DNA from 2 places in the Protofrankia sp. BMG5.30 genome. Region 2 is predicted to be linked to the other one. Evidence: predicted binding sites of a transcription regulator. Region 2 holds the regulator's gene; the other holds the start of a gene.
What was found. Region 2 encodes LexA, which represses DNA repair genes until DNA is damaged. Its sites were predicted from a motif close to CGAACNNNNGTTCG; they were not measured.

Region 1 (5,454 bases), on a different contig from region 2:
GTGGCGCACCCGGTATCCACTTCATCACGTTGAACCGTTCCACCGCGACGCGGGAGGTGTTCCACTCGCTACGGCGATGACTTCGCCACGGCGATGACTCGTCGGGCCCGGGCCCGGACCGCGCCAGGCTGTTCCACCTGTTCCTGCCGGCACCGCTGGCCTCGGCGTTCACGCTCGCCTGGCCGTGCGGATGATGCGGGCGCCGCCGGCCGGGGAGCCGCGTCGGACGCCGTGGCCCGTCAGCCGCTTACGGATCTCCCATCCCCATCCGCACCCCACCCCCACCTGTCGTCCCCGTCCCCGTCTCGCCTGATCCCATCCGCTTGCCTGGCATCCCCACCTGTCGGCTGTCCGGACGCGTCGGGCGTACCGGCCTGCCAGCCATGGTGATCCCTGGGCCACCGGCCGCGGGGATCGCGCTTCCCCCACGGGGTTCTTCCAGCCGTCCCATCGTTGCTGTGATCTTCAGTCGTTGTCCTCGTAGGCGTCGAAGACGCACAACAGCCATTCGTCCCGGAAGGGCTGCTCGCGCACGAGCGCGAAGCCGYCCAGGTTCGCCGCGTCCACCACGGCCGCCACCAGATTGAGGTCCAGCGTGCCGAACARGGGGGTGATACGTACCGCGACCACCACCTGGTCGCGTTCAGTGTTGAAGACCGCTGTCGGGTCGAGGTCGTCGAGTGTCTCCACGACCAGTGGTGCATGCTTGGTCACCGGTGTCTCCTGCGGCCGCCCCCTGGCGGCCCTCGAAGGGCTGACGGTTGTCGGTAGTCTCGGTCGTCATCAGACGACGGAACGATACGCAGCAGGCATGATGCTCCGATGACCGCCCCGGTGCCGACCGGGCAAGCTGTCGCAAGACGTGGTCGGACCTACATGGCAGTCATATTCCCACGAAACGCCCGTACGGGGCCCCCGGCGCCGGCGAAGATGACGATGATCATCGCCGAGGCGATGCCCCGCCACTGCCCCGCGTCCTGCGCCGGTATTCACGTCACAGCGTCCGTGCACCGTTCACTCACTGCCTCCTGCCTCCGCTGCCTGGCCGACCCGGCGTCTCACCGCCCCGTGGGCCTGTTGCGGCGGTCCGCTGTCCCCGCCCGGCTGGCGACAGTCGTCACCGATCGTCACTGATCGCGATTCATCGATCCCGTCATCGGCGCCACCGCGCCCGACGCGACCGCAAGCCGTAGGTGAAAACCGTTGGTGTCACGCAGGTTGTCACCTACGGCCTGCGCGCCCGTAGGTGGATTCCGTCGTGATGACAGCGCTTTCCACCTACGACTGGCCGGATGCCGATCGAAGCACGAGACGGAAATTGTCCGTACAGGAATAATTGCTACCTGCGGGCATGGTTGGTGGAGGCTGGGTGGCGGGCGCCGGCATGGTTGCGGGCATGGCAGGGTGAGGTGTGGCAGGGTGCATGACGGGACGAACGTCATCGGGGAGTTTCAGATGGCGCGGGCCTGCCGGTGGTCGCCGCCGGAGTCGTGGGCGGGCCGTTGCTCGGCCGAAGGGGACGGAGGCTGCTCCCGGGCCGGGTCGGTCGGCGTGAGGCGCTTACCCAGCACCGCGTATTCGATCCAGCTTCCCGGAAACTGAAAATTCGACAGTAACGGAACAAAACCCTCGCTGGCATACAACCGTCGGGCCCTGCTGTCGGGCAGCTCCAGGGCGGACAGCGCGGCTGTCTGTTCCGGTGCCTCCCGCAGCAGTTCCCGCAGCAGACTGCGTCCCACCCCCCTGCCCTGGAACTCCGGCAGGACGTGGAACTCGACGATCTCCAGACAGTCGCCGAGCCAGGTCACGGCGTCCTCGGGTCCCAGCGCGTCACTGACGACGTCGTGCCACCACTGCCCCTTCAGCCCCGGRAGGGCGTAGGTGAAGCCGACCAGGCGCTCATCGGGGAGAAGAGCCGCGACCGCTCGCAGATCCCGGCGGTCGGCGTGCCGGCGGGCGTGCATGGTCCGTTCGATCGCCGCCCGCGCCGGGTCGGGCTCGTGGAAGTCCAGAAAGGCGGCCTTGTAGACGGCGATGACATCGGTCAGCCGGGCACGCATCCGCGCGGGTGTCCAGCGGACCAGCCTGATGTTCTCCACCAAGCCTGCCTCCTCGCGCTTCCGTTCCTGCCTCGGGCAGGCTGCCTGCCCGGGTGGCCTGTCTACCCGCGTCGATTACCGGCCACGCCTGGGCCGGGTCAGTCCCCTGTACCATCTAAGGTCACTGACGATAACGGGTGCTCGGGGCGTTGCGCCCGACTCGGTCCGGACGAAGACCTGTAGGCGAACCTTGTGCGGTGCGGCCGCACCGTGCCGAATGCCGCATGTTCCTGGTGGCTCGGGGTGTTTTCGGCGTCTGAGCCCCACGTGGCCTGAGCTCCGCCCCGGTCCTCGCCGTTGCGAGCACGCATCCGGGCCGGGCGGGACCGCCGCGGCACAACTTGCCGCTTGCCGGATGGGTGGCCGCTTGGGTGATCCCTGGCTGGGCGGGCGGCGTGCGCCGACCCGGAGCCGGTGACCGCATCGACGAACGGCTGTCGATGCCGCCGGCTGCCCGGTCAACCGGCTTTGTCCGGTCGCGGGCCGCCCAGGCACCTGACGACAACGCCCACGCGGAGTTCTGGGCGCCGCCCCCGGAGTTGGCGCCCGGCCGCCAACTCCCGGGGGCTTGCTTCGGCCGTGGCTTTCGACGACGTCAGCGGCTCGGCCCGCCGGCGGGCCGAGCCGGCGGCCACACGGTAATGGCCACACGGTGGCGGCCACGATGCCACGCAGCCGTACCCCTCGACAACGTTGACGGTTCAGGACGGGTGAGGTTTACTACTCCAGTAAGTCGAACATATGTTCGACTTACTGGAGTAGACCGTCATGCGAAAGATGGCCATGCGAAAGATCGTCATGCGGTTGAGCCATGTAGTGATGTCGTCGTATCGGAGGGAGCGGTCATGAGTCGGCAGGCCGTAGATCGACAGCCTCGAATCCCGGTCCCCCTCGCGGGGCTGCCTCGTCGTTCCCGCGACGAGTTGCTCATGGCCGCGCATCACGGACTCGACGAAGCGAGCTTCGCCCGAACTCCCGGGCAGCGGTACGCCCTGGCGCACCTGGCGGCGCTGCGGGCCGCCGCCGCTGTTCTCGTGGAACGGGCCCGCCCCCGGCACGGTCACCGCGGCCGGCCCGTCAGCGTCTGGCAGTTGCTGGCACGAGTGGCGCCCGAACTGGCGGAGTGGGCACAGTTCTTCGCGGCCGGTGCGGCCAAGAGGACGGCCGCCGAGGCGGGCCTGTCCGTGGTCGGTGTCCGGGATGCCGACGACCTGCTCCGGCAGGCGGAGACGTTCCTCGCGGTGGCGGAAACAACGCTGGGCCTACCGTCCCAGCCGGCGCTGACGGCCACGGTCGTCAGTTGCGTCCCGCCTGTCGGCGTGACCTGCTCACCGGAGAAGGCCGGGGTGTGAACGGGGTGGAAAGGCCAGGATGCGGAGCTGTGCGCACGCCGGGTGTGGTCATGACGCGGGTTCACCCTTGTGGCCCCTGAACGGGCTGATCCTGACCGCTGGAAGAGCTACCTCTCGTTGTCGGGAGATGCTGGTCCTGTTTGCCGGGGGATCCCGGATGTCGTCCTGTGCGCGAACAGAGGCTTCTGCCCGTCGGTTGTTGCGAGATCCATGTAGATCGTTTTGCGTATCGTAGATCAGGCGTTCACTATCGGTGGCCATTGGTGAGCGTCTTGATTACGACGGTAGGTCATTCGGATGAATTCAGTCATTGCTGGGGATACCACGCGATCGATGCCCGAAGGGTTGACCAGAGGGCCGAAGGCAGAAAAAGCGTGGGTTTTCCGTTCCGTCGGAGGTCATGGTCTCCGGGCTGTCGACGGGGTGGTGTCATCGGACGTGCCTGTGGGGATCCGCGAAGTCACGCGGCGAGACCGACGGCGGCCGCCGGGCTGGCTGCTGCAACTGGTCGGCCTGTCCCTGGGGGGTCTCGTGGCCGGCATCGCCATCGGTTTCCGGCTGCCGGCGTGAGACCGGCTACCGGCGTGCGAGATGCGCGAGAGAGCGCAAAAGATGCACGTAGAGAGACGCGCCAGTGCGTGATGCGTGAAGGACGATGAACCCGAGGCGGTCGTGGCCACCCTGGCGCTGGTTACCCCAACCTGGTCACCTGACGCTGGCCGCCCGGCGCCGTCAACCTCAGCGCTGATCACCCTGGCACTGATCGCCCTGGCGTCGCTCATCTCGTTGCGAGGTTCGCGAGAACTCTCCAGCGGGCATGGCCCGGGGAGGTCCAGGTCCCCGGGTCGTTGAGGGGCTCAAGGCCTCCGGGGCGCCGAGGAGGTACGGCATGGCCGTCAGAAGTCGTCCGGTGACATGGGGAGATCTGCGCCAGGCCGTGGTCTGGCGGGGGCTGTTGGACGCACTGGTCACCGTGACTGCGCGAGCGGGCAGCACACTCGACGTGGTGGACGCGGGTGGCGGCAGTGGTGGGTTCGCGGTGCCGCTTGCCGAGCGCGGGCACCGGGTGACCGTGGTGGATCCCAGCCCGGACGCGCTCGCCTCGCTCGACCACCGGGCGGCGGAGCACGGGGTCAGACATCTCGTGACGGCGCGTCAGGGAGATCTTTCCGTCCTGCCGGAGATCGTCGGAGTAGGCCGTTCGGACGTGCTGTTGTGTCACACCGTGCTGGAGGTGGTGGACGAACCCGTCGCTGCGCTGACCGCGGCAGTGGCAGCCCTGCGTCCAGGTGGGCTGCTCAGCGTTGTCGCCGCCAACCGGGCGGCGGTCGTCCTCGCCCGTGTGCTCGCCGGCAGGCTCGCCGAGGCACAGCATGCGCTGGCCGATCCCGGTGGACGTTGTGGCGGCTTTGACCGGGCGCGCCGTTTCGACGGCGGCACGCTGGTACGCATGGTGAGCGACGCCGGAGCCGATGTGATCGCGGTCCACGGGGTGCGGGTGTTCGCCGATCTGGTGCCCGCGGCCGCCGTGGACGCGGATCCGTCCGCGGCGGAGCGGCTGCTCCAGTTGGAGATCGCCGCATCCTCCCGGGCACCCTTTCGGGATCTTGCGGCTCACCTGCATGTCCTGGCCCACCGCCGCGACAGCCGATGACGTGACCCGACGACACGATCAGGCGGCATGACCAGATGGCATGACTATGCGTGGCGGACACCCGACCATGTTCCTGCGGGGTTCCTGCGGGCCCACCGCGATGGCTGATGGCGTGATGGGCCGGCGAGAGGCCGATGCGAGACCGGCACCGATGCGAGACCGGCAGGAGGCCGATGCCAGGGCGGGAGCGATCGTGATCAGGCAGGCGCGCGGTGCGAGAGACACGGTGCGAGGGGGAGGGGCTGCCGGGCACATCCGACATCCCCTCGGAGGCGACTTTCCCACGAAGGCACGGCAGATTCCCACGAAGGTATGGCAGATCCCCACGAAGGTATGGCAGAAAGGCATG
Region 2 (8,160 bases):
CGGTGTGTCACGAATAACTAATTATCTCTTCAGTTCTCCACGTCCGCGCCGTCGAGAACGAGACTAGTCCCAACTTTCCGTCAACACAGCCACAATAATGCGGACGGACCGTAACAATCGTCACCGAGAGTACGTGAGATCACGAGAGTGTCACGAGCTTCCGGCGCTGCCCGCCACCGGCCCCGGTACCCTCACACGATGTCATCGTCGGCTCTGCCGTCCGAGGTGCTCACCGAACTCCGAACGTCCGCGATCGAGGTACTGCGGGACAACGATCTGGGTGGGGCGACCCGACCGTCTCCGACGCTCTACCCGCACCAGTGGTTGTGGGACAGTTGCTTCATCGCCATCGGGCTACGGCACATCGACCCCGAACGGGCCAGCCGGGAAATCCTCTCGCTGCTGCACGGCCAGTGGCCCAACGGGATGATTCCGCACGTCATCTTCTCCGGCTCCGGCAGCTACCACGCCGGGCCCGACCGGTGGCGCTCCGATCTCGTCGACGGCGGCCCGGAGCATGTGCAGACGACCGGCGTCACCCAGCCGCCGATGATCGCTGAGGCCGTCGTCCGCGTCGGCGAGGTGTTCGACCCGGCCCGGCGCCGCGAGTTCTACCGGGCGATCTACCCGGGTCTGCTGCGCTACCACTGCTGGCTGTACCGCGAACGTGACCCCGACGACACCGGGCTGGTCACCCTGGTCCACTCGTGGGAGTCGGGGATGGACAACACCCCCGCCTGGATGGAGCTCACTCGCAGGGCAGCCCCCATCCCCCTGAAGCTCATCCGCCGGCTCAACGGGGACGGCGCGCTCGACGCCCTGCGGCGGGACAACAAGGAGGTCCCGTCCGACCAGCGGCTGTCCGCCACCGACCTGTTCACCCTCTACCACCTGGTCGGGGAGCTACGCGACGCCCGTTACGACTTCAGCCGGATCCGCGCCTCCCGCGTCCCGCTGGTACAGGACGTCGCCTTCAACGCGATTCTCGCCCGCGCGAACGACCACCTGCGCGACATCGCCGCCGACATCGGCGAACAGCTGCCCAACCAGCTGCTGCGCTCGGCCCGCCGGACCAGGGCAGCGTTGCCCACCCTGTTCGCCGACGGCATGTACTGGAGCCGGGACGCGCGTTCCGGCCGGCTGATCAGCAGACCCACGGTCGCCGGCTTCCTCGCCCTGTATGCCGGTGTCGTGCCCCCTGACAGCGTCGAGGACCTTGTCAGCCGGATGACCGCGCGGCGGTTCTGGCCGGCCCACGGCATCGCCAGCACCCCCACCGACGATCCCGACTTCCAGCCCCGCTGCTACTGGCAGGGCCCGGTCTGGGTGAACATGAACTGGCTGCTCGCCGACGGGCTCGACCGCGCCGGCCGCGGCGACCTCGCCGAACGGCTGCGCGCCGGCACGATCTCGATGATCGCGGGATCCGAGGGCCTGTACGAGTACTACTCGCCGTTCGACGGCACCGGGGTGGGCAGCAACCACTTCTCGTGGACGGCGGCCCTGCTCCTGGACCTGCTCGACGGCCGGAAAGCCGCTCACCACCTGCCGTCCGCCCGCACGGGCGCGGACGACGGAGAGCACCTGACCCGGCGCGGCGGCTGACCGGCCGCCGCGCCGGGTCAACCGGCCCGAGCGATCAGCTGCAGCCGCTGGTGGAACCGCACTGTTCGCACACGTAGCAACTGCCCGCGGGACGCATGGTGACCCCACAGGTGAAGCACAGTGGCGCGTCCACCACGTTCTGGGCCGACAGCGCCTCACCCGGTGGGACACTGCGCGGCATCGCGCCCCGCACCTCCAGCGTCGTGGGCAGGCCCACCTGGTGGGTGTGGACGGCCCCGGCATCAACCGCTGCCCCGGCCACGTCGGGCCCGGCCACCTCGGCCACCTCCGGGTCGGCTGTCTCGACCGCGTCCGCCGGGCCGGTTCCCCCGTGCTGGCCGGTGAGCTGGCGGGCCCGCTCCTGCGCGCTGAGGACGCCGAGCTCCGCGCGGGTCTGTTCGGGGAGGTAGTCCAGGGCGAGGCGGCGGAAGAGGTAGTCCATCACCGACTGGGCGATCCGCACGTCCGGGTCGTCGGTCATGCCGGCCGGCTCGAAGCGCATGTTGATGAACTTGCGGACGTAGGTCTCCAACGGGACGCCGTGCTGGAGCGCGATCGAGACCGCGATGGCGAACGCGTCCATCACGCCGGAGAGGGTCGAGCCCTGCTTCGACATCTTGATGAAGACCTCGCCGAGCCCGTCGTCGGGATACGACCCGGCGGTCAGGTACCCCTCGGCGCCACCCACGGTGAAGGAGACCGTCTGCGACTGGCGGATCTTCGGCAGCCGGCGCCGGACCGGGCGGTGCTCACCGGACGGCGCGGCAGCGGGCTGCGCGGCCGTCTGCTCGCCCGCGCCCCCGCTCGCGGACCGCTTCGCGCCGCGCAGGTCCGACAGCGGCTGGCCGACCTTGCAGTTGTCCCGGTAGATCGCCAGTGCCTTCAGGCCGAGCCGCCACCCTTCCAGGTAGATCTGCTCGACCTCCTCGACCGTGGCCGACGTGGGCATGTTGACGGTCTTGGAGATGGCGCCGGACAGGAACGGCTGGACCGCCGCCATCATCCGGATGTGCCCCATCGGGGTGATGGCCCGCTCCCCGATCGCGCAGTCGAAGACCTCGTAGTGCTCGCGGCGCAGGCCGGGAGCGTCGATGACGTGGCCGTGCTCGGCGATGTACTCGACGATCGCCTCGATGGTCTCCTCGGCGTAGCCGAGAGCGCGCAGCGCGGCGGGAACCGTCTGGTTGACGATCCGCATGCTGGAGCCGCCGACCATCTTCTTCATCTTCACCAGCGCGAGGTCGGGCTCGATGCCGGTGGTGTCGCAGTCCATCGCCAGGCCGATCGTGCCGGTCGGGGCGAGCAGGCTGACCTGGGCGTTGCGCCAGCCGTGCTTCTCCCCGACGCTCTGGGCACGCTCCCACTCGCGGGCGGCGACGGCGAGCACGCGGGCGTCGTCGGTCCCGACCGTGCGGACGGCGTCGGTGGCGGCGGCATGCTTGCGGATCACCCGGCGGTGGGCGTCGGTGTTGCGCGCGAAGCCGTCGTAGGCCCCGAGCGCCGCCGCGATCTCCGCCGAACGGCGGTAGGCCGTCGCGGTCATCAGCGACGTGATGGCCGCGCCCATGGCCCGGCCGCCCTCGGAGTCGTATGCGCGGCCGGTGGCCATCAGCAGCGCGCCGAGGTTGGCGTAGCCGATGCCGAGCTGGCGGAACATCCGGGACACCCGGGTGATCTCCGGTGTCGGGAAGTCCGCGAAGCATATCGAGATGTCCATCGCGGTGATGATCAGTTCAACGGCCGCCACGAACGCGTCGGCGTCGAAACTGAGGTCCTTGCGCAGAAACTTCATCAGGTTGAGCGACGCCAGGTTGCAGCTGGAGTTGTCCAGATGCACGTATTCGCTGCAGGGGTTGCTGGCGCTGATCCGACCGGACTCCGGGCAGGTGTGCCAGTCGTTGATCGTGTCGTCGTACTGGATCCCGGGGTCCGCGCAGTCCCAGGCCGCCTGGGCGATGGTGCGGAACAGCGACTGGGCCGAGATGGTCTCGACCGTGCGCCCGTCGAGCCTGGCCCGCAGGTTGAAGTCGGCGTCGTCGATGACGGCCCGCATGAACTCGTCCGTCACCCGGACGGAGTTGTTGGCGTTCTGATACTGCACCGAGACGATGTCACGGCCGCCGAGGTCCATGTCGAAGCCGGCGTCCCGCAACGCACGGATCTTGCTTTCCTCACGGGACTTGGTCTCGACAAAGTCAACGATGTCCGGATGATCAACATCGAGTACGACCATCTTCGCGGCCCGTCGGGTCGCGCCGCCCGACTTGATCGTGCCGGCCGAGGCGTCGGCCCCGCGCATGAAGCTCACCGGGCCCGAGGCGGTACCGCCCGAGGACAGCAGCTCCTTGGACGATCGGATACGCGACAGGTTCAGCCCGGCGCCCGACCCGCCCTTGAAGATCAGCCCCTCCTCCCGGTACCAGTTGAGGATCGACTCCATCGTGTCGTCGACCGAGAGGATGAAGCAGGCCGAGACCTGCTGCGGCGCGGACGTGCCGACGTTGAACCACACCGGGCTGTTGAAGCTGAACACCTGGTGCAGCAGCATCCAGGTCAGTTCGTGCTCGAAGATCTCGGCGTCCGCCGGCGAGGCGAAGTACCCGTGCTCGGTGCCGGCCGCGCCGTAGGCGCGCACGACCCGGTCGATGAGCTGACGCAGGGACCGCTCGCGGGCGGAGCTGCCGAGCGCGCCCCGGAAGTACTTGCTCGTGACGATGTTCGTGGCGTTCACCGACCAGAAGTCGGGGAACTCCACCCCGCGCTGCTCGAAGTTGACCGAGCCGTCGCGCCAGTTGGTCATGACGACGTCCCGCAGCTCCCAGGTGACCTCGTCATAAGGGTGGACACCCGGCGAGGTGTTGACGCGTCGCACCTTCAGGCCGGTGGCCCTGGGGGCGGCCTTGGTGGCGGTCTTGCTGGCTTTCGTGCCACGGTTGTCGGTCATGGCGCTCCTCGTCTGGCGTCGGTCGGATGGTGTTCCTCACCAGCTGTCTGTCGTGTCGGGGTGRGTGGCTACGACGGCGACCGGTCGGCCCGCCCGCGCAGATCGGCGATCYCCGCCTCGAAGTCCTCCAGCGACTCGAAGGACAGGTACACCGAGGCGAACCGCAGGTAGGCGACCTCGTCGAGCTCCCGCAGCGGTCCGAGGATCGTTCGGCCGATCTCGTCCGAGGRGACCTCGGCAGCCCCCGAGGCACGCAACGTGTCCTCGACCAGCTGGGCGAGCCGGGCCAGCGCGTCCGCCTGGACCGGTCGCCCCTGGCATGCCCGCCGCACGCCGGCGATCACCTTCCCGCGGCTGAACGGCTCGGTGACACCGCTGCGCTTGATGACCCGCAGTGACGCCTCTTCGATCGTCGTGAAACGACGGCCGCAGGACGGGCACGACCGGCGGCGACGGATCGCGGCGCCCTCCTCAGCCTCCCGACTGTCGACGACCTTGCTGTCGGGGTGTCGACAGAACGGACACCGCACGCACAACCCCCAAGATCTTGTCAACTCACAGCCATGCAACTACAAGATGTTGTGGTCAACACTAGGACCGGACACTACGACCTGGCAAGCTGGCCAGTGTGTGGAGCCTCCTGACAAATCCGTCACAGCGAACCCGTCATGACAGACCCGTCACGAGGACCTGTCACGGCAGGCGGAGCGTCTGGCCGGGGACGAGATCGGTCGTCTCCAGCCGATTGAGGCCGGCCAGACGGGCCACGGCCACCCGGGTGTCACCGTCGGGAGCCAGCCCGCGGGCGATGCCCCACAACGTCTCCCCGGACCGGACCACATGGACGCGCGCCGGCCGGTCGTCCCCGGTCGGCGCGGCCGACGACGTCACCCGGGCCACGGACAGCACCAGGCAGGACACCAGCATAACCAGGACAACCAGGACAACCCGGCCCCGCCCGGTCAGCCGCAACGGAGGCTCAGCCGACGCCCGCATCGTCCACCTCCCCAACTTCCACCAGCACGTACCACTTCCAACAACATGATCAAAGAACATCCGTTCGATCGAACGCCTGGTCGAGTTTMTACTGCACGGCCCCGACGGAATCGTCGTGACACGCTCGAACAGACGTTTGAGATATCCGGCCGCGACGGTTACGGTCGTAGCGATCAGATTCAGGTCAGATCCAGGTCAGATCCAGGTCGTGGCCGCYGCTCCGGTTCACGGCAAAACGTCGGATATGCCGGGAGCGTAAGTCTGCCATGACCGACAACGAAGGAGTACGGCAGGGATGACCACCGACGACAACCGCACCCGCCGTGGCCGGCCCCCCCGCGGCTCCGTGCGCGACCTGCCGGACGGGCCGGCGGACGCCGCGGGCCTGACCCCCCGCCAACGCAAGGTGCTTGAGGTGATCCGCGACGCTGTCGAGCGCCGAGGCTACCCGCCGAGCGTGCGGGAAATCGGCGATGCGGTGGGGCTCACGAGCACGTCCAGCGTCGCGCACCAGCTGAAGACGCTGGAGGAGAAGGGCTTCCTGCGCCGTGACCCGCACCGCCCCCGGGCCATGGAGGTCCTCTCCGCACAGGCACCGGTACGCCCCGTGGCACGCCAGGCCCCCGGCGTCGGTACACTCACGGCGGGTTCGTCGACGGACGGCCCCGCACAGGCGGRCTACGTGCCGGTCCTCGGCCGCATCGCCGCGGGTGGGCCGATCCTCGCCGAGCAGGCGGTCGAGGAGGTCTTCCCGCTCCCCCGCGAGATCGTGGGCGAGGGCACCCTGTTCACCCTGCGGGTCGTCGGGGACTCCATGGTCAACGCCGCGATCTGTGACGGCGACTGGGTGGTCGTCCGCCAGCAGCCGGTCGCGGACAACGGCGAGATCGTCGCCGCGATGATCGACGGCGAGGCGACGGTCAAGACACTGCGCCGTCGTGACGGCCACGTCTGGCTCGAGCCGCAGAATCCGGCCTATGCTGACATTCCGGGTGACAGCGCGACGATCCTCGGCCGGATCGTCGCGGTCCTTCGCCGGGTCTGATCCTCCCGGGAGGGAGCATGGGCACAGGTGTCGACCGGCACCGCACCGGTCGGGTCGTGGCTGTCGTGGGGCCGACAGCGGCCGGCAAGAGCGACCTGGCGATCGCGCTGGCCACCGAGCTGGACGGTGAGATCGTCAACGCCGACTCCATGCAGCTCTACCGCGGGATGAACATCGGTACCGCCAAGGTGCCGCCGGCGGAACGCGGCGGTGTCCCCCACCACCTGCTCGATGTCTGGGACGTCACCCGCGCCGCCGACGTGGCGTCCTACCAGGCGCTGGCCCGACAGGTCGTCGACGGTCTGCTGGCCGCCGGCCGCACGCCGGTGCTCGTGGGCGGCTCCGGGCTCTACGTCCGGGCCGTCCTCGACGACCTCGCCTTCCCCGGCACCGACCCGGCCGTGCGGGGGCGGCTGGAGCGAGAGCTGTCCGAGCGGGGCCCGGCCGCGCTGCACGCCGATCTCGCCGCGCGGGCACCGGCGGCGGCCGCCGCCATCCTGCCCGGCAACGGCCGCCGTATCGTGCGCGCGCTGGAGGTGGTGGAGCTCACCGGCAGCTTCACCGCCTCCCTGCCGGAACACCGCTCGGTCTACGACGCGGTCCAGATCGGCATCGACCATCCTCAACTCGACGCGAGGATCGCCGACCGGGTGGCCGGCATGTGGGCCGCCGGCATGATCGAGGAGGTCCACGCCCTCGTCAGCATGGGCCTGCGGGACGGCCCCACCGCCTCCCGGGCGCTGGGCTACGCCCAGGTTCTCGCCTGGCTCGACGGCGCGCTCGATTCGGCCGAGTCGGCCCGGCTCGCGACAATTGCCGCGACGCGCCGACTGGCACGTAGACAAAGGTCGTGGTTTCGGRGCGATCCTCGCATAATTTGGCTMGACCGTCCCGACGTCGAGCAGGTGGCGGGCATGGTCAACCCGGCCTGAACGTGCGGCGGGTCCGTGGCCCGTTCTTCCCGTCGTCTGGAGACACCCGTCGTCTGGAGACATGTGTGACCGCGATCGAGTTGAACCTCGTCCCGGCCCTGTGTGCCGCGTTCGACGACGGGTCGTTACAACTGCACTACCAGCCCGAGGTCGACCTGCGCACCGGGTCGGTTCCCGGGATGGAGGCCTTCCTGCGCTGGCACCATCCCGACCGGGGGCTGATGAACCCGTCGCAGTTCATGCCGGCCGCCGCGGCCGCGGGCCTGTCCGACCAGGTCGGCCGCTGGGTGTTACGCACCGCCGTGGCCGAGGCCCGGACATGGCACGAAATGGCCGCGGGAACCGCGATCCGCCCACCCCGGCTGTGGGTCAACGTGACCGCCGACCAGCTGACCCGGCCCGGTTTCGCGATCGAGGTGGAACAGCTCATGCACGGACGTGCGCTGCCACCGGGAGCGCTCGGGCTGGAGTTCACCGAGCAGACCCTCGGCCTCGCGCGGGTCGGGGTGCCCCGGCTGCTGGCCCGGCTGCGTTCGTTCGGACCAGCGATCGGCGTCGACGGTTTCGGCACCTGGTACGCGTCGCTGTCCACCCTCGACGTCCTGCCGCTGGACATGGTGAAGATCGACGGCCGCTTC

Region 1: a site for LexA is predicted at 2,834-2,847, ahead of BL254_RS04195 (SAV_6107 family HEPN domain-containing protein). Genes of this name have one in related genera too.

The regions. Positions count from the first base shown of each region.
Region 1 covers NZ_MOME01000008.1:126,474-131,927, forward strand. Annotated here, with positions in the region: gene metF (methylenetetrahydrofolate reductase [NAD(P)H]) at 1-80, shown strand, start outside; gene BL254_RS04185 (hypothetical protein) at 466-714, opposite strand; gene BL254_RS04190 (GNAT family N-acetyltransferase) at 1,452-2,099, opposite strand; gene BL254_RS04195 (SAV_6107 family HEPN domain-containing protein) at 2,945-3,451, shown strand; gene BL254_RS04200 (methyltransferase domain-containing protein) at 4,341-5,105, shown strand.
Region 2 covers NZ_MOME01000011.1:96,121-104,280, forward strand. Annotated here, with positions in the region: gene BL254_RS07165 (amylo-alpha-1,6-glucosidase) at 199-1,605, shown strand; gene BL254_RS07170 (vitamin B12-dependent ribonucleotide reductase) at 1,640-4,549, opposite strand; gene nrdR (transcriptional regulator NrdR) at 4,618-5,079, opposite strand; gene BL254_RS07180 (LysM peptidoglycan-binding domain-containing protein) at 5,243-5,545, opposite strand; gene lexA (transcriptional repressor LexA) at 5,841-6,590, shown strand; gene miaA (tRNA (adenosine(37)-N6)-dimethylallyltransferase MiaA) at 6,608-7,522, shown strand; gene BL254_RS07195 (EAL domain-containing protein) at 7,588-8,160, shown strand, end outside.